Regions from separate parts of the Clostridium sp. MF28 genome, predicted to be linked through region 2. Evidence: a T-box and tRNA genes for the amino acid it is inferred to sense, from the RefSeq annotation. Region 2 holds a T-box; the other holds one or more tRNA genes.
The links. A T-box is a leader RNA that pairs with one kind of tRNA and senses whether it is charged. The one in region 2 lies ahead of lysS (lysine--tRNA ligase), so its partner is inferred to be a tRNA-Lys.
Positions count from the first base shown of each region.

Region 1: it encodes a tRNA-Lys, which carries the amino acid that the T-box ahead of lysS (lysine--tRNA ligase) is inferred to sense. The anticodon was not compared.

Region 1 covers NZ_CP014331.1:3,030,599-3,037,348, forward strand. The annotation lists rRNA gene AXY43_RS12910 (16S ribosomal RNA) at 332-1,837, opposite strand; partial or broken gene AXY43_RS12915 (pyruvate, water dikinase regulatory protein) at 2,428-3,218, opposite strand; gene AXY43_RS12920 (signal peptidase II) at 3,442-4,191, shown strand; tRNA gene AXY43_RS12925 (tRNA-Lys) at 4,381-4,456, opposite strand; rRNA gene rrf (5S ribosomal RNA) at 4,462-4,578, opposite strand; partial or broken gene AXY43_RS12935 (L-lactate dehydrogenase) at 4,737-5,683, opposite strand; tRNA gene AXY43_RS12940 (tRNA-Lys) at 5,975-6,050, opposite strand; rRNA gene rrf (5S ribosomal RNA) at 6,058-6,174, opposite strand; rRNA gene AXY43_RS12950 (23S ribosomal RNA) at 6,248-6,750, opposite strand, start outside.
Region 2 covers NZ_CP014331.1:1,394,411-1,408,566, reverse strand. The annotation lists gene murI (glutamate racemase) at 188-1,033, shown strand; gene AXY43_RS06250 (TetR/AcrR family transcriptional regulator) at 1,494-2,087, opposite strand; gene AXY43_RS06245 (SDR family NAD(P)-dependent oxidoreductase) at 2,212-3,186, shown strand; partial or broken gene AXY43_RS06240 (DUF2200 domain-containing protein) at 3,238-3,522, shown strand; gene AXY43_RS06235 (TetR/AcrR family transcriptional regulator) at 3,647-4,279, opposite strand; gene AXY43_RS06230 (nuclear transport factor 2 family protein) at 4,412-4,867, shown strand; gene AXY43_RS06225 (flavodoxin family protein) at 4,896-5,477, shown strand; gene AXY43_RS06220 (sialate O-acetylesterase) at 5,855-6,703, shown strand; gene AXY43_RS06215 (PadR family transcriptional regulator) at 6,767-7,288, shown strand; gene AXY43_RS06210 (TetR/AcrR family transcriptional regulator) at 7,560-8,126, opposite strand; gene AXY43_RS06205 (ketopantoate reductase family protein) at 8,287-9,240, shown strand; gene AXY43_RS27675 (hypothetical protein) at 9,312-9,467, shown strand; gene AXY43_RS06200 (TetR/AcrR family transcriptional regulator) at 9,487-10,026, opposite strand; gene AXY43_RS06195 (EFR1 family ferrodoxin) at 10,146-10,892, shown strand; gene AXY43_RS06190 (dihydrofolate reductase family protein) at 11,035-11,574, shown strand; T-box leader at 11,648-12,048, shown strand; gene lysS (lysine--tRNA ligase) at 12,218-13,744, shown strand.

The DNA.
Region 1 (6,750 bases), 1.6 Mb from region 2:
ATCTTCGGATCTCTGACTATGTGCGTCTACCCGAAGCTTATCGCAGCTTATCGCGTCCTTCATCGGCTCCTGATGCCAAGGCATTCACCATGCGCCCTTTGTAGCTTGACCTAATTATTAGTCATATCACAAAGAATATTTATTCTTGGCTTTGTTGTATTTTATATACATTAAATCTATGTGCAATTTTCAAAAAACATTGAAAGACTTAGTCTTTCAAAATTGAACAGAACAAATACTTAAGTAACCTTTGAGCAAGTATTTTATATTTTGATACATAATAATGTATCTGTACTAGTCAGACATCATGCTGATCTAGATTTCTCCATAGAAAGGAGGTGATCCAGCCGCAGGTTCTCCTACGGCTACCTTGTTACGACTTCACCCCAATCGCTGACCCTACCTTAGGTCGCTGCCTCGCTTACGCGTTAGCTCACGAACTTTGGGTATTGCCAACTCTCATGGTGTGACGGGCGGTGTGTACAAGGCCCGGGAACGTATTCACCGCGACATTCTGATTCGCGATTACTAGCAACTCCAGCTTCATGTAGGCGAGTTTCAGCCTACAATCCGAACTGAGACTGGTTTTAAAGTTTGGCTCACCTCACGGTTTAGCATCTCTGTACCAGCCATTGTAGCACGTGTGTAGCCCTAGACATAAGGGGCATGATGATTTGACGTCATCCCCACCTTCCTCCCGGTTAACCCGGGCAGTCTCGCTAGAGTGCTCAACTAAATGGTAGCAACTAACAATAAGGGTTGCGCTCGTTGCGGGACTTAACCCAACCTCACGACACGAGCTGACGACAACCATGCACCACCTGTCTTCCTGCCCCGAAGGGCTTCCCCGATTAAGGGTAATTCAGGAGATGTCAAGTCTAGGTAAGGTTCTTCGCGTTGCTTCGAATTAAACCACATGCTCCGCTGCTTGTGCGGGCCCCCGTCAATTCCTTTGAGTTTTAATCTTGCGACCGTACTCCCCAGGCGGAATACTTAATGCGTTAGCGGCGGCACAGAGGTCATGACAACCCCTACACCTAGTATTCATCGTTTACGGCGTGGACTACCAGGGTATCTAATCCTGTTTGCTCCCCACGCTTTCGAGCCTCAGTGTCAGTTACAGTCCAGAAAGTCGCCTTCGCCACTGGTATTCTTCCTAATCTCTACGCATTTCACCGCTACACTAGGAATTCTACTTTCCTCTCCTGCACTCTAGATATCCAGTTTGGAATGCAGCACCCAGGTTAAGCCCGAGTATTTCACATCCCACTTAAATATCCACCTACGCTCCCTTTACGCCCAGTAAATCCGGACAACGCTTGCCACCTACGTATTACCGCGGCTGCTGGCACGTAGTTAGCCGTGGCTTCCTCCTCAGGTACCGTCATTATCGTCCCTGAAGACAGAGCTTTACAATCCGAAGACCGTCATCACTCACGCGGCGTTGCTGCATCAGGGTTTCCCCCATTGTGCAATATTCCCCACTGCTGCCTCCGTAGGAGTCTGGGCCGTGTCTCAGTCCCAATGTGGCCGATCACCCTCTCAGGTCGGCTACGCATCGTCGCCTTGGTGAGCCGTTACCTCACCAACTAGCTAATGCGACGCGGGTCCATCTCATAGCGGATTACTCCTTTAATTGCTATGCCATGCGGCACTACAATCTTATGCGGTATTAATCTTCCTTTCGAAAGGCTATTCCCCTCTATGAGGCAGGTTACCCACGTGTTACTCACCCGTCCGCCGCTAATCCGCTCCCGAAGGAGCTTCATCGCTCGACTTGCATGTGTTAAGCACGCCGCCAGCGTTCGTCCTGAGCCAGGATCAAACTCTCAATAAAAAGTTTAATCTTAGCTTACTCAAATAAAAATTGCTGGTTTACTTAAATGTATTTATCTTATTCTGTTCAATTTTCAAAGACCAATTTTCTTCCTACAATTCTCATTGTAGCTATTAATTTATGTCACCCTCAAGCGACTTATTTAGTATATCATCTGCTTTACATACTGTCAATAACTTTTTAATTTTTTTGAACTCAATCAGAAAAGTTTTTCTTAGTTCAATTGAAGTTATTTATGTACCTCAGCGACGTTTATTATATTAACATATATGATAATTGTCTTATTATATTAAATTATCCTATTAAATGACTTTATATTCATTATAGTCTAAAATTCACGTAAAATTCTCTCTAATTCTATTAGTGATACACTAGGAATAGTTATATTATATAACATATAGCTTTTACTAACTTTCCTTTATTTCCATTATGTTTAAGTACAACACCTTAGCGCATTTGATATAAAAAAAGCAAATTTCGCTTACAAATATTTTGGTAAACAAAACTTGCTTTTTTTAACTTATCTTATATATCAACTTATATCATTTCCAAAATTAGTTGCTTATTAATAGCTTATTTATTGTTATACCCTATCTCTCTAGAATAATTAAAGCAGTATCTTCAATAGCTCTCTCTGTAACATCTATAGTCTTACATCCTATTTTTCTCATTATTTTATCTGCAAAATCAAGTTCTTCTAACACTCTTGCATCTCCTGCATATTCAATGTCTGACGTAATCCTATGAAACTTATCTAACCTTCTTTTCCTTATTTCAATTAATCTAAGTGGATTTATTGTTAATCCAAATACTTTTTTTCTATCAATTTCATATATTTCATCTGGAACTCCCACTTCAGGCATTAAAGGAATGTTTATTGCCTTTACCCCCTTATTGGCTAAATACATACAAAGTGGTGTTTTTGAAGTTCTTGAAAGTCCGATCAACACTACATCGGCATTCTTTAATCCCCTATAATCTTTACTATCATCATATTGCATAGCAAATTCCATGGCTTTCTATTCTCTTGAAATATACTTCGTCTGTTTGCCTCATAGCACCTGGGTTGTATGTAGGATGTGTATTTAATATAGTTGATGCCACATTTATTATTGGCCCTAATACATTCATAACCGATATATTTTTTTTCCATTGCTTTTTGTGTCAAATGCTCCCTTACATTAACAGTAATTATAGTAGATACAATTATCACGCTCTCGCACTCATTTGCAATATTCATTACATCTTCAACATCTTCTAAAGATTTTACATATGGAATTCTTTTAACATCTACTTTTTCTGTAAATTGACTTGCCGCTGCAACAGCAACTTGGTTTGCAGTTTCTCCTATCGAATCTGATACTGCTAAAATTGTTAACATATTTATACCTTCTTTCTCATAATCTCATGATACTTTTTATACCTTACTCTTTTTTTATAAATATATACCCTGACCAATGCTTACAATACTTTAATTAATTATGTATGTGTTCCTGTTATCTCTATATTAAACTAAATTTGGTTCATTTAACAGTAGTGAATTTTTTTTTACTATATGTTACACTTTAGTATAACGTAATACAATTACAGTTGGAGGTACTCTTATGAAAAATAAAAAAGTGTTAACTATAAGTATTCTTCCTTTGATGTGGACTATATATGTCTTATTCGAGCTTATTACTGGAAGAATTAATGATCTTAGAACAATTTTATTTAATATGATACTAATTATATTATTTGCACTAGTAGGTCTATTTAGCTACATAATAGGAATTAAATACGAATGTGGATTTAAGTCTAATACACTTGTAATTCTATTTTTCTTTCTTTTTTTATTTGATCAAGGAATAAAGATATTAATAAAACTCTTTTGGTTTAATAATGATTTTCCTATAATATCTAGCTTGTTATATTTTCGACCTATAATTAATACTGAAGGTTCTTGGCTAAATGCTAGATTTGGAGCATCCGTTAATTTTCCTATTTTAATAACTATAAATATATTTGCTATATTTATTTTTATCGAAGTATATAGATATTATTTATACAAAGGAAACAAGGATTTCTGGGCCGATATGTGCTTTATTTTTGTATGCTGTGGTGCTACATGTTCGCTGATTGACAAGATTTTTTATGGTGGTAGTTTAGATTTTATAGGAATAAGTAATTTATTCATTGCTGATATAAAAGACTTATATATTAATATAGGAATATTATTCTTTGCCCTTACTATGTTTAACAATGGATACCTTGCATCTAATGAAGATACATCAGTTAAGGAAGATATTCAATCATTAAGAAAGTTTTTCTTATTTATAAAAAAGGATATCTCGCATAAGTTCAAATCCTTCTAAACAGTTATCTATTAGATTAGTAAAACCTATGAATACTTATTTAATGTTATTCATTTTATAAATTTGTAATATGATATGTTTCAAAATTTATAAAGGTAAATAAAAAAAGAGTTTTACTTTCAGTAAAACTCTTTTATTTATATAAATACTAAGCAAGTTTTTCAATAAGATTACTTTTAATAAAGTAATTGGTGGCTCACCCGGGAATCGAACCCGGGACACCATGATTAAAAGTCATGTGCTCTACCGACTGAGCTAGTGAACCATCTTACCTCGCAACGTCCTACTCTGCCACACAGTCTCCCATGCAGTACCATCGGCGCTATAGACCTTAACTTTCCTGTTCGGAATGGGAAGGAGTGTTACCTCTATGCCATCATCACGAGATTTTAATTAATAGTTGATATAATCTTCATCTATTACTTCAAATTTATGAAATAATCTTTATATAACTATTTTATAATATCTTGTCGAAAACTTGTCTCAACAAGATATTATTATACATAGTATTATCTATTATGTCAACACTTATTCAGAAATAAAACTTATTTTATTTTTTCGGTATATTCTTTTATTAACTCTATAGATCTTTTAAACTTGCTCAACTCTTCTTTTGTCATATGAATTTCCACTACCTCTTTAACCCCATCAGCATTTAAAACAGCAGGTACTCCACAAAAAACATCTTTTTCTCCATACTCGCCATCTAATAATGTAGATACTGGCATTATCTTGTTTTCATCATTTATTATCGCTTTTATGACTCCTACAGCTGCTGTTGCTATACCATAATACGTTGTTCCTTTTCTATTGTACACTTCCCAACCTGCTCTCGCTGTTTCCAGTACTAGTTTATCTAAGTCAACTTCTCCTACTCTATCTTTATTGTCTTTTAATATCTCGTAGAATGACTTTCCTCCAACTGTAACATGAGACCATGGGACCATCTGTGAATCTCCGTGTTCTCCCATAGAATATCCTTGCACACTACGCGGATCAACATTTAATAGTTCTCCAATGAAATTTTTTAGTCTTGCTGAATCAACTGAAGTACCAGTTCCTATAATATGACTCTTTGGTAACCCAGATATCTTATAAACATGATATGCTATCATATCAACCGGATTGGAAATAACAATAAAGTGTCCTTTAAATCCACTCTTCATTATTGGCCTTACAATGGATTCTACTATTTTAGCTGATAATTCTAGTGTATCTAATCTAGTTTGCCCTTGCTTAGGCGGTGCACCAGCTGTTATTACCACAATATCTACATCCCCGCATTGCTCATAGTTCCCCTGACAATTCTTATATTTCTATTCAAATATTCAATACAATGGTTTAAATCCATTACTTCCCCTAGAGCCTTTTCTTCATTTATATCAATCATTAATATCTCATCACATACCCCTTGAGTCATCAGACTAAAGGCTGTACTAGACCCTACTAATCCTGTTCCTATAATAGCCACTTTACTTTTTTTTAAACTCATATTTAACTCCTTTTAAGAAACTTATTCTTACTCATATTATTATTATTTTACACTCATTTATTCACTTATAATTACTTATATATGCACGATTAAATATTATGGATTATATTATACACTATCTTAACTCTCTTCTAAGAATATAAAATCAGTCTTCGTATTCAAAATTTATCTAATTAATAAATTAATCCAATCTTTTATTCCTAAATGTTTATAATACTGAAAATAAATTACTTCTTTAATAATTTATTTTAAAACAAAAAAGGTTGTTAATAAAATTAACAACCTTTGTTATGGTGCGTCATCAGGGATTCGAACCCTGGACACCCTGATTAAGAGTCAGGTGCTCTACCAACTGAGCTAATCACGCAAATCTTACCTCGCAACGTCCTACTCTGCCACACAGTCTCCCATGCAGTACCATCGGCGCTATAGACCTTAACTTTCCTGTTCGGAATGGGAAGGAGTGTTACCTCTATGCCATCATCACGAGATCTTCAATTTGAAAAAACCTTGTTCTTTCAAAATTGCACATAGTTTTTTTAATGTATTTACAACTTGACTATATTGGTCAAGCCCTCGACCTATTAGTATCAGTCAGCTAAATATGTTACCATACTTACACCTCTGACCTATCAACCTTGTAGTCTTCAAGGGGTCTTACTAGCTTATGCTATGGGAAATCTCATCTTGAGGTGGGCTTCACACTTAGATGCTTTCAGCGTTTATCCCTTCCCGACTTAGCTACCCAGCTATGCTTCTGGCGAAACAACTGGTACACCATAGGTCAGTCCATCCCGGTCCTCTCGTACTAAGGACAGCTCCTCTCAAATTTCCTACGCCCGCGACGGATAGGGACCGAACTGTCTCACGACGTTCTGAACCCAGCTCGCGTGCCGCTTTAATGGGCGAACAGCCCAACCCTTGGGACCTACTTCAGCCCCAGGATGCGACGAGCCGACATCGAGGTGCCAAACCTCCCCGTCGATGTGAACTCTTGGGGGAGATCAGCCTGTTATCCCCGAGGTAGCTTTTATCCGTTGAGCGATGGCCCTCCCACGAGGTACCAC
Region 2 (14,156 bases):
ATTTTTTGCGATAATCAAAAATTTAAAAATAATTTTTTAAAGTAGTTTTACTTTGAAAATTGAACAATGTGATGTTTACCAAATGTGTTATAATTGTTTTGCTGAAGTAAATTTATGTAAAACAATGATACAATAAAGCTTCATTGGAGTAGCATATAAATTTTATTTATTGGAGGAATAGAAAAAGATGAAAATAGGTTTTTTTGATTCAGGTATTGGCGGTATCACTGTATTATATGATACGTTAAAAGTGTTACCTAATGAAGATTATATATATTATGCAGATACATCAAATGTTCCATATGGACCAAAACCAAAAGATGAAGTTAAAAAGTATATTTTAAATGCTATAGATTTTATTGTTGAACAAGGAGTTAAGGCAGTAGTTATTGCTTGCAATACTGCTACAAGTGTAGCAATAGAGGCGTTGAGAAGTAAATATAGCATTCCGATTATTGGTATGGAGCCTGCAGTAAAGCCTGCCATTGAAAAAAACAAAGATATGAATAAACGAGTATTGGTAACTGCCACTGCTTTGACGTTAAAGGAAGAAAAATTACATAATCTTATTTATAAATTAGATAACGAACATGTTGTTGACTTACTTCCTCTTCCAGGATTAGTTCAATTCTCAGAAAGACTTGAGTTTGATGAACAAATAGTATTACCGTATCTTAAAGAGGAGTTATTTAAATTTGATTTAAATAATTATGAGGCTATTGTTTTAGGGTGTACCCATTTTTCTTACTATAAGGATATGGTTAGAAAATTAGTGCCTTCAAATGTTAGTATAATCGATGGAAACATTGGCACTGCAAAAAATCTTAAAAGAATTTTGAAAGAAATGAATTTATTAAATGAAGGGCATGGCAACATCACTTTCTATAATTCAGGAATTAGAGTTGGGATAAAGCAGAATTGGATAGATATAGCAGACTATTTGAAAGAATGGATAATATCAACGAATATAATATTTCTGAAAAGATTTAAGAGCCATTCATCAGAAATGACTACAGGAAATAGTAAAAACTAAAATGGAATCCTAATTGCTGATCATTATGATCATGATATTGAAGGCAGATTAAATTCACATATTCAATTCATAGGAGAGATAGTAGAGGTTAAGATTAGTGAAGAAGTAGTTGATGAAAAAGGGAATAGCGATATTGCAAAACTAAAACCTATTTCATTTGTAGGCAATGACCATGGTTATTATGGATTAGGTGATAAGCTTGGAAATGCATTTTCTATGGGGAAGGATTTTAAAAAATAATAACAGCTAGTGTAATTATTTTACTAATGAAACTGCTGAGTAAAAGCAAGTAATAAATAATAAACACATTATTCTAAAATGAATGGTGTGTTTTTTTATGCTCAAAGTTTTTTGGAAATGGGGGGATAATTTTAAAAGTCCAAGTTAAAACCGCCCCCCATATTATATAGTAAATAACTCATAAAATAAATTCTAAAATTTTATGTTAATGTTTTATTACTTAAATAAAAATAACATCTACAAATGAATTTATTAAATCAGTCGGATCATCTAATCCTTTTTCTGGTTCTAGATGACCAGTAGAGTTAAGCTCAACAAGACCAAGAATAAATGAAGATACCATTGCGGTTAATTGTTTCGGCGATTTATTAACAGTACATTTTTGTTCATGAGCTTTTTCCAAACATTCATACAAGAGTGCAAATACTTCAATGGCTGAAATGTGCAGGGTAGGATATTGCTCCTTATTCCATTGCTTGCGGAACATTAATGGATAATGCTCTTGATTCTTTATACCAAAATCATAAAATGCATATAAGACTTCATAAACAAGTTTTTTTGGATCATTTATTTCTCCAATTAATTTTGAAATACGGTTTTTTAGCGTATCAAAATTTTCAATTACAATGGCTGCAAGTAAATCATCTTTATTTTTAAAATATACATAAACTGCACTTCTAGATAAATTCGTTTCTTTTCCAAGGTCACGCATACTAACCGAATCAACACCACTTGTATCAATCATTTGCCTTGTGACATCAATCAATTTTTGTTTTGTATCATTACTATTTTTCATATGAACCTCTTTTACCAATATATTTATAAATAATTTTACAACACTATATTGACACCGTCAATGTTAGGGATTATAATAAATTCAAGTTGACAGTGTCAATGATAAAATATGTTAACGTTACTTGCAAAGAAGGAGTGTTATTATGTTAAATGAAATTAATTTAAATAAAAAAACAATTATTATAACTGGGGGGAACTCAGGATTAGGTTATGAATGTGCTAAAAACATTGCTAAAGCTAATATTAATAATCATGTTATACTAGCTTGCCGTAATGCAGCTAAAGCAAATGATGCAGTTAATTCACTAATTAAAGAAACAAACAATAACAACATAACTTCTTTGGAACTTGACCTTGCATCCTTAGAATCAGTAAGAAATTTTGTGAGCAAATTTTCAAAATCAAATTATCCACCACTATATGCTTTAGTTTGCAATGCAGGATTAATTATGGTTGATAAAACTCATTATACTAAAGATGGCTTTGAAAGTACCTTTGGAATAAATCATCTTGGACATTTTCTACTATCCAATATGCTGCTAGAAAAGATGACTGATTCAGGTAGAATAGTCTTTGTTAGTAGTGGAACTCATGATCCATTACAAAAAACAGGGATAGCTGAGCCTGTATATGAAAATGCAAGATTATTAGCTTATCCTAAGGATGCTCATGAAAGTAAAAATATGATGACAATTGGTCAACGTCGCTACACAACTTCAAAATTATGCAATATATACTGCGCATATGAGTTATCCGAAAGAATAAAAGAACAAACTAATAAAAATATTACAGTAAATGCTTTTGATCCTGGACAGATGCCAGGTACAGGGTTTTCACGCACTTTTCCTCCTTTAATGAAATTTGTTTGTGATTATATTCTCCCTATTTTTACTTTAGTTCGTCCAAGTGCTAATACTGCTAGCAAATCAGGTAAAGCATTAGCATTACTCATAATTAATCCTGAGCTTAATGAAATTACAGGTAAATATTTTAAAGGCACAAAGGAGATAAAAACTTCGAAGCTTTCCTATAATAAAGAAAATAGAAAAGATTTATGGAGGACAAGCATTGAATTATCAAAACTAAATAAAGATGAAACAATATTAAACTTAGACTAAGAATAATTCATAGATTTCAGCTTATATATGTAAGATGAGGAAAATATCATGGACAAAAAAGGACGTACAAAAAAAGAAGTTGATGAAATCATTCGCTGGTTGACAGGATATAGACAGGAAGAGCTAGAAGCACAAATGTAAAAACAGACAGATTTTGAGACTTTCTTTAGGGAAGCTCCCACAATGAACCCTTTAAGGATCTTGAGTAAAGGGGTTGTCTGCGGTGTCCGAGTGGAAGATATTGAAGAACCAATTATGAAGGAAATTCGCTATTTGGATAAGCTAATAGATGAGTTAGCAAAGGGAAAAGCGATGGATAAGATTTTAAGAAAATAATGATTAAAAACGAAGAAACACTGATTTTATATGTAAAATATAAAATCAGCGTTTTTTTGCCAGATTAATACTCAAATAAGAAATAATTATGTATATATTCAAAGATGTTGAATAACACATATATTTATGTTGACTTATTATTGGTATCTTTATAACGAAGTCCATCGATAACAATGGACATTAATTTATTGAATCGTTCGATATCCAAATCACCTTTACGTTGCTCTATAGCAAACAGAAGACTCATCATAAGGGTAATTAAATCCTTTATATCTATATCTTCACGTACAGCCTTGGTTTGCTGAGCACTGGTGAGGAGAGTAGCAAATGTTGACTGAAAATCCTGTAGCACATCAAAATCTGTCATTCCGGTATTTAAAGCATCTTTTAACGCCTTGTTAGTAAATCCATCTTCTATGATATGTATAAAGAAATTAAAAAAAGCTTCACCTGGATCAATATTATTAATTAGAGACTTAGCTCTTTTTGTAAGCTGCTGTTTATAATTAATATTTACTGCCTCAAATAGTGCTTCTTTGTTTGGAAAATGGCGGTATACTGTACCAATGCCTACACCAGCCTGACGAGCAATTTCACTTATAGGAATTGACGTCCCTTTTTCAGAAAAAATCTTATATGCCGCATCAAGTATCTGCTCTCTATTTTGTTTTGCATCCGCTCGCAAGGATTTTGAATTATTATCATCAGGCTGCGGAATATTCTCTGTCTTGTGTACATAGCACTCTTTATTTGTCATCCAGATAACCACCTTTCTTTTTTATTTTACTTCAAAGTTTGAATATTGACAACGGAATCACCATTCCGTATAATATTTAACATAAGCGGAATGTGAGTTCCGTTTAGTTAATATTAAAAGGCGGTGTGTATTATGAATGAAGAAAATAAAAATATCAGAAGTCCAAGGGAAATATTTGAACTTGCCCAAACTATGTTTCTAAATAAGGACTTGAGCAGTTTTTCTGACTTATTTGCAAGTGATGGTATATTGGAATTGCCGTTTCATATTCAAAAATCAATGAGGTTAATTCAGGGACGTGAGAATATTCGTAATTATCTTGCGATGATGCCAGCTGCACTTTTAAAACCAATAGGATATAAATCCATGACAATACATGAGACAAGCAATCCTGAAATTATTATAGCTGAGTATGATATGTACGGTGAAGTTACGGCTAATAACAAGCCTTTTCAGAGGAGGTATCTTCAAGTTGTTGAGGTTCGTAATGGCGAAATTATAACTTTACGCGACTATTGGAATCCAATTGATACATTCGAAATACTTGATCGTTTGCCTGAGCTTTGTACTATTCTTACACAAAAGTAAAAGTGATTATTATAAGGAGAGATGTAAAATGTCAAAGGTTGTTATTTTCAACGGTAGTCCAAGAAAAAATGGGTATACCACAAAATTGTTAGAACAAGTAGCAAAAGGAGCGAAATCTAAAGGGGCCGAAATAATTGAATTTGATTTAAATGATTCTGGAATTCGTGGTTGTCAAGGATGTTTTTACTGCCGTACACATGATGGTTGCGCGGTTAAGGATTATCTACAGCCAATGTATAAGGCTATTACTGAGGCAGATGCTATTGTATTTGGTTCTCCAATCTATTATTACCAAATTACAGGTCAAGCAAAAATTTGGTTAGATCGTACATTTCCAATGGTTGGAGATAATTTTGCACCGAGACATTCTGGTAAAAAGTTAATAACGATATTCACTCAAGGTAGCCAAAATCCTGAAATGGGTGCGGAAGGCATTAAATTTGTTAATAATATGCTTGCAGCATATGGTTGGAAATTAGAGGATAGTATTCTTTGCTGTGGAACTACTAATTTTCATTCAGAAAAGCTTGGAAGGTATGATTCTAATTTAGAGCAGTTTGAGGAACTATCTTTGAGAGCATTTAAGGATGGAGAAAATCTAGTTAGGTAAATTTCAAACACACAATATCATTATTAATCAATAAAAATAAATAATAGATTTTAAAGTCGCATTATTCAAATGAATTTGCGATTTTTTATTCTTTAGTCGCTTGCGATTTTGTTCACTCTTTTTCAAATTCAAGTTTTATATTTTGAATAAAAGCAAATAATAAATCAAGACCAAGTATAAATGCTAAGAAAAAAGTTATAGTTGACAATTAGTCTAATTAGACTATAATATGTAGTGATGTTAGTCTAATTAGACTGATGATAAATAGAAATGTATTGTCAATATCCGTTAATATATTAAATAAGTAAGTATTTAACATTTATTGAGAACTGTAAGCATTTCATAATAAAGATTAAACAAAAGAAAGGATGAAAAAAATGATTAAATCGTTTTTAATGATAGGACAGTCAAATATGGCTGGGCGTGGATTTATTCATGAGGTACCCCCAATTTATAATGAAAGAATACAAATGTTGCGTAATGGTAGATGGCAGATGATGACGGAGCCAATTAATTATGACAGGCCTGTTTCAGGAATAAGTCTTGCCGGTTCATTTGCAGATGCATGGAGTCGTCAAAATCAAGAAGATACTATTGGTTTAATTCCTTGTGCTGAAGGTGGAAGCACACTGGATGAGTGGGCTGTAGACGGAGTACTTTTTAGACATGCTGTAACTGAAGCTAAATTTGCTATGGAAAGTAGTGAACTCACAGGAATTCTATGGCATCAAGGAGAAAGTGATAGTGTTAATGGTAACTATAAAGTATATTATAATAAATTACTTTTAATTATTGAGGCTTTTAGAAAAGAGTTGAATGCTCCAGATATTCCAATTATTATTGGTGGATTAGGAGAATTTTTAGGTAAAGAAGGATTTGGGAAAAGTTGCACTGAATATAAATTCATTAATGAAGAGTTACAAAAGTTTGCTTTTGAACAAGATAATTGTTTCTTTGTTACAGCATCAGGTTTAACTTCTAATCCTGATGGTATTCATATTGATGCAATTTCTCAAAGAAAATTTGGTTTACGTTATTTCGAGGCCTTTTCTAATAGACAACATGTATTGAAGCCATTAATTAACGAAGATGAGTTGCTGAATTTAAATAATGCTAGAACACATACTAAAAATGAAAAGATATATATAAAAAGTATGGAGTTTGCATTAGGAAAAATATCATATGAGGAATTTGTATCTCAATTCATGCAAACCAACAATGATTAAATCTTATAATTATGAAATAATAGTTAATATAATTTTGATGAAGAGCATAAAGGAGGTGTTTTTTTGATACCATTACTAATTTTAGGTTTATTAAAACAAAACCCTGGTTCTTATGGATACGAATTATTAGCCTTAATGGAAGAGAGACACTATAAATATATAGCAAATTTCACTAAAGGCTCATTCTACTACAATCTTCAACAATTAGAAGAAAAAAAATATATTAAAAAAGTTAACAAATCAGACAATACTAGGGAGACTAATAATTACATTATAACTGAACTAGGAGATAAGGAATTTCAAAAATTAATGTATAAGTATGGATCTAAGACAGATTATATAAACTTATCTTTTTATGCAGCAATGCTATTTGCTGATGAATATAAAAGCGAGGATCTAACAAAACTAATAGAAATACAAATTGAACAAACTAAAAAGAAAATTTCTTTATTAGAACAATCTCTTGAGCATGATGAAACTATTTCTACATATTTTAGAAAAATGTTGGAGAATTCTCATTCGCATCATTTAGTAAATGTAAAGTGGTTTGAAGGACTATTAAAAGATATAAGAAATGAAAATTGATTTAAGGGGATATCTGTTATTTAGAAATTAGAGAGGAAAGAACGATAAACCAAGTATTTAAGGGATATTTTATAGAAAAGTATGGGTGTGTTTTCTGCTTGAAGGTCATTAAGGGAAACAGAAACACACTTATTTTTTTATCCTCGGGAATAAACCTTTTAGCATTTTGTATATATTAATATGCTCTCATAGATAATTTTTTAACGTTTAAGAAGAGAAGAATATTTCAAGACATAAATTTGAACATTAAGAACTTTTTCATAGAATTCTTTTATTTAACAGCTTTCATCCCATTCATAATAAAGCTAATCGTTTTTTCAATATTATATTCTTTATCATTCTTACTAAAATAGCAATATTGAGCACAACTATATACTGATGAGGAAATTAGTTTGACTAATATATTTGTGTCTTTAGAATCTAACTCATTTCTAGCTACCATACTATTTAATATTCTTTCAATAAGATTGTCTATTTTATATTTTAATAAATTATCTACAGTAGAAGCTATAGATGTAGAATCAATTTTACGCTTTTGATAAAATGAAATATTGTATTCATAAAGGAAGAAGATAAGTTCCTTTATAATTTCTTCATTTAAACACGTAGCGCTTAAAATTTCTATTGGTAACATTTCTTCAAAACAATCTATAACAAGTTCTTCTAGCAAAATATACTTATCTAAATAATGAGCATAAAAAGTTGCTCTATTTATAGTTGCCTTTGTTGTAATATCTTTAATTGTTATATATTTAAAATCTTTTTCTTCAAGTAATTGGACAAACGACTCTTTAATCAAACTTTTAGTTCTTACTGCCCTTGGATCTTTTTCATTCATAATTTATCATTAATCTCCTTTGACAAAACAACAGATTTAATAAAATGTTGTTTATACAACATAGCTAAAAATCTATTGGTTGTAGCTTTATGAGTAATCAAATATTATATTAACATACACTTATATTTTAAACAACACATGTTTAATAGGAGGAAATATAATGAAAATTTTAATGATAGGTAGAGGCGTAATTTCAACACAATATGGATGGGCTTTAGAAAAAGCAGGTAATGATGTGACATTTTATGTGCGCCAAGGAAGAATCAATCAGTATGGTGATATAGTGAATTTAAAAATATTAGATGGCAGAAAGAACAAAAAAGGTGATTTAGTAAATACCGCTTGGAAAATTAAAATGATAGAAGAATTGTCATCTAACCATGATTTTGATTTGATTATGATAAGCGTAAATCATAATCAATTAAGTACTATAATAAATTGGTTAGAACCACTTGTTAAAAATTCAACTGTTCTAATATTTAATAATATTATTAATGAGCCTTTAAACTCAATTGGATCAATTCCTAAAGAACAAGTTGTTTGGGGATTCCCAGGAGCTGGCGGATCTTTTATAAATAAAAACACGTTAGATGGTGGGTTCATGAAAAACATATTTATGGGCTTCATTGACAATACTACTAATAAAGCTAGATATGATATGGTAACTCGACTATTTAAAAATGCAGGTTTTGGTATTTCTGAACAGAAAGATATGCGTAATTGGCTATGGTTTCATGTAATTACTAACGCAAGCATGATGGCAGCAGCCTCAAAAGTAGGTTCGCTTAATAATCTATTTGATTCTGCAAATGCCCTTAAAGATTTTGCTTTAATATTAAGGGAACTTACACCATTGATGGCAGCTAAGGGCTCTAAGGTTAGTACAATAATAAATATCGCAGTGAATTTACCTGCAGGTATTGTGGCTTTTGTAATGAAATTAGCATTAGCTGAAGGTAATCTGCCAAGAGAAATAATGAGAAGTGCTAGTGGGAGTGAAAATCTAAAAGCTGAAAGTAATGTAATATTTGTGCGCGATACTCTTGCTGAAGCACGTAGACTTGGGATATCACTTCCTAGGCTTGAATCTTTAGAGTCACCTATTTATAAATAATTTTAGTGCTTTTTAAACAAAAATAACTAGACAGTTTTTTGGTTCATGTAAATTTTAAATTGAGGTATAAAATGTTTGAAGGATATGACGAAACTAAAATACCTGAATACTATAAATCTGGTAATCCTAATCAAGAATTAGATACGGCCGATTTTCCGTATTATATACTTGAATATAAATACGTATTAATAGAAAACACTGGAACTATTAAAGAAAAGAGCCTCTAATTGGTATGATTCATCTATATTACTTATTTATAAATTCAGAAATTGTCTTTGCCATATAGTCATCACTTTGCCCCATCCCACCTTTAGCCCATTCGATTAATACATTATATAATCCACCGGCCATATAATCAATCCAAAATTTATGCTGATCTGGAAGAAGTGAATCTTTGCAGAGAATCCTTTGGGATAGTTCATAAAAAGATTCAATACATTTTTCAAGAAGTATGTTAATTAAATTGGAATTAATTAAATTAGAAATTAACTTCTCATGTTTTCTAAAATAGGAAAAGTATAAGCGTAAATTCTCATAATTGTCTAGTTTTTCTTTCTGCATTACTTCCTTAGAATATTCTTTTAAGAGTTCATCAATGTATGTGGTAATAATATCTTCCTTTATATTATAATTTCTATAAAAAGCCATTCGAGAAACTCCAGCTTTTTTTGCTATTTCTGTAATAGAGATTTCTTTAAAATTCTTTTTTTTCATTAAAATCATAAGTGCAGTGAAAATACTTTCTTTTGTTATTATATTTTGTATATTAGCGGCTTTATTTACCATAACAATATCCTTTCTTTTGTAACGTTTGCTCTATCTTCTATTGAAATATTCTTTTGCCCCAATTATACTATACTCAAATAAGCGTTACAATTGTAACGGTGAAATTTGAGGAGGATATTATGAAAATTTTATATTTCACAGCAACAGGAAATAGTCTATATATAGCAAAAAGTCTTGGAAGCGATTATTATTCAATTCCTAAATTAATAAAAGAAGGTAAATATGATTTTGAAGATAAAAAAATTGGGATTATATTTCCAATTTATAATAGCGGAGTTCCTAAAATAGTTGAAGAATTTTTAAATAAAGCAAAATTTAAGAGTAAATATATTTTTGGAATAGCAACTTATGGAATGTATGCTGGTGCAGCAACAAGACACCTTTTAGAAATTGGTAATAGAAATAGAATTGAATTTTCTTATATTAACGAGATAGTTATGATTGATAACTACCTTCCAGGATTTGATATAAATAAGGAGCTAGAAAAAGAACCTAAGAAAAAGATAGGAGAGAACTTAGAAAAAATAATTAAAGATATTAATGAAGAAAAGAAATATATTAAAAAACATTCTTTTATTTCTAGTGGTCTTAGAATACTAAGTGAAAAATTATTTTATGATGATCAATTTGAAAAGAATTTTACTGTAGAAAATACTTGTACTGGCTGCAAAACTTGTGAAAAAGTGTGCCCTGTAAATAATATAAAAGTAGATAAGAAACCCTTATTTATGAATAATTGTCAGAGATGTTTAGCATGTACTAATAATTGTCCACATAATGCAATAAGAGTTAAAAAGGAAAAAAGTAAGACTAGATTTATTAATCAAAATGTTACATTGAAGGAAATAATAAATGCAAACAATTAATCTGTCTTCTTTCATTATTTTATTTTTAATATATTATATGTCATGAAAATTATTATGACTTATAATTAATTATATATCAAACAATAATAACAATAAAACAGGTGAAAATCAAAATGTCTTAGACAATTAGGGAGGCTTTAATGTGAAAAGAAAGATAATTTTAAATCTGGCAATAAGTCTTGATGGATATATAGCCTCAGAAGATGGTGGATATGATTGGATAGTTGGACATGGAGATAATACATTAAATACTGAAAATAAATTTGATTTTGATAAATTCCTAGAAGGTATAGATATAGTAGTTATGGGTAAAAATTGCTATGACCAAGATATGCATAATGATTATAGAAATAAAAAAGTATATGTAGCAACATCTCAAAAACTTCAAAATCAAGATAATCTTCATTTTATTAGCGGAGATATTGTTAAAATAATACAAGAAGAAAAAGAAAAGGACGGCAAAGATATCTACTTATTTGGTGGTGGAGGTCTTGTAGATAATTTTATTAAAGCCGATATTATTGATGGATTTATAGTAGGAATAATTCCAATTGTATTAGGAAAAGGAAGACCTTTATTTTTAGAAAATAATCCAACAATAAAGCTTCATCTAGATGGGTTTTTTGTGGAGAACGGTATTACTATATTAAAATATACAAAAAGAAAAACAGAAGATTGTTAATTGAAGATAAAAAACTATGAAGAGAGTTTTTAGATGTTATATTTACAAAAACAGGTTTTTATTGTAGAATGTATTAAAAGCAATGAAAAGAAGAGTAGATAAAATAATTCGTTTTCAGAGAGCTCTAGATGGTGGGATTGAGCAATGGATTTTTATTGAAGAAGGTCTTGGAGCTGCACACTGAGTCTATTTTATCCGATAGCTAGTAATCCGTAATACTCTCTCACATATAGGTGGAAGATAACGGCTACGTGCTCTTGGACAGGGTACCCATTGAGGGTATAAATTAAACTAGAATTCAGATGGGGATAAAAACCCAGCATGAATCAAGTTTTACTTAATAGAGGTAGGATGTGACGGAATACCCCGTTATAGGTATAGAGTATCTCATTTTTGATGTACTTGAAGAGGTGTATACGGCAACGCATACATAAACTGAGGTGGTACCACGAATTTATAACTTTCGTCCTCAAGATTAGAAATCTTGGAGGTGAAGGTTTTTTTATTTGTATTAAGGCAATATCAGAAGAATAACAAGTAAATCCGCTTTCTTGCCTGATAAAAAACTTAAGGCAAAATTGAAAGTGATATTTTCTTTTATATGCCTAAATTAATCAATAAATAAGTAAAGGTGGTAACAAAAATGTATGAGCAATATGAAAATTTAAATGAATTAGAAAATATAATGACAAATGCAAATGAATTTATAGTGGAGAGAATAAAAAAGTTAAATAAACTTAGTGAGTTAGGAATAAATCCATATCCTTATAATTACGATTTTAACAAAAAAACTTATACAAAAGAGATATGTGATAATTTTGATACTATTGATGAAAGTAAAGTATTTTCTTTAGCAGGAAGAATAATGTTTCTTAGAAGAATGGGAAATGCAACTTTTGCTAACATAGTAGATGAAAGAGGAAATATACAAATATTTTTTAGTAAAAAGTTAATTGGAAATGAAAATTATAATGTTTTAAAATTAATAGATGTCGGCGATATTATTGGGGTAGAGGGAAGTGTATTTAAGACTCAGACGGGAGAAATAACTATTAGAGCAAACAAATTTGAATTGTTATCTAAATCAATAAGAACCCTTCCTGAAAAATATCATGGAATTCAAGATTCAGATTTAAGACAAAGACATAGATCTTTAGATATGATAATGAATTCAGACGTTAAGGAAAGACTCATAAAACGTTCTAAAGCAATTACTGCAATTAGAGAATATTTGAATGATATGAATTTTATTGAATGCGATACTCCTGTACTTGATACTAAATATGGTGGAGGAGAAGCAAAACCATTTAAAACTTTTGTTAATGATTTAGATTGTGAAGTATATATGAATGTCTCTCCAGAATTATATTTGAAAAGACTTATTGTTGGAGGAATAGAAAGGGTTTATACATTTGCAAGATCTTTTAGAAATGAAGGAATTGATAGAACACATTATCCAGAATTTACTCTAATGGAATGTTATATGTCTTATGCAGACTATGAAGATATGATGAGAATTATGGAAGGAATATATGAATATGTGTTTATGTCTGTTAATGGCTCTACTAAAATAAAATATGGTGAAGAAGAAATTGATTTTAAAGCTCCATGGAAGAGAGAAACTATGTGTAATCTTGTAAAACAAGATACAGGTATTGATGTAGAGAATTTAACTAAAGAAGAAATTATAAGTAAAATAAAAGAGAATTCTCTTTTGATTGAAGAGCAAAATGAAGGTTTAAATATAAATGAAGTTTCTAAAGGAGAATTAATAACAAATCTTTTTGAAGCATATAGCGAGAAGAAATTAATACAACCTACTTTTGTTATAGACTTTCCAAAAGAATCATCACCACTTTGTAAAGTTCATAGGGAAAATCCAGATCTAATTGAAAGATTTGAACCATATGCCTATGGAGTAGAGCTTGGAAATGCTTATTCAGAATTAAATGATCCATTAAGGCAGCGTATATTATTACATGACCAAGCTGAAAAATTAAGAGGAGGACTAGAAACAGCAAGTCCAATGGATGAAGAATTTGCTATAGCTATTGATACAGCAATGCCACCAACTGGAGGTCTAGGTATCGGTATTGATAGAATGATAATGTTTCTAACTGGATCAAATACAATAAAAGATGTTATTGCCTTTCCTTTAGTTAAAAGATAAAAATAAAAATACTACAGATATCCAAACTTATGAGCATAGCTCGCCGAAATAAGAATTATGCTGTTGTTCCAGTTTCTAAGGAATTATGATGGATGATTCTAAGATTACAAGTTGCACGCAAGATGCTAGCCTCAAAGGCGAGCGCTCACAGAGAAAGTTCGAAGAACGAAATGTAAAATTTCGATTCTCACTTTTTGAACTAGCATATTTGGAACAACTTGTAATCTAAGAATAATAACCATCAAATTCCTAATGAAACATTTCATATTATGACCCTTGTGGTTACAAAAGCATAATCCTTATTTCTAGTTGGAATATATTTCATAGTGTGGATTTGGCTTATAATTAGTTTGTTTTATAGAGAAACAAGAATAAAAACAAGTATATATTATAATAATGGACTTAAATAATT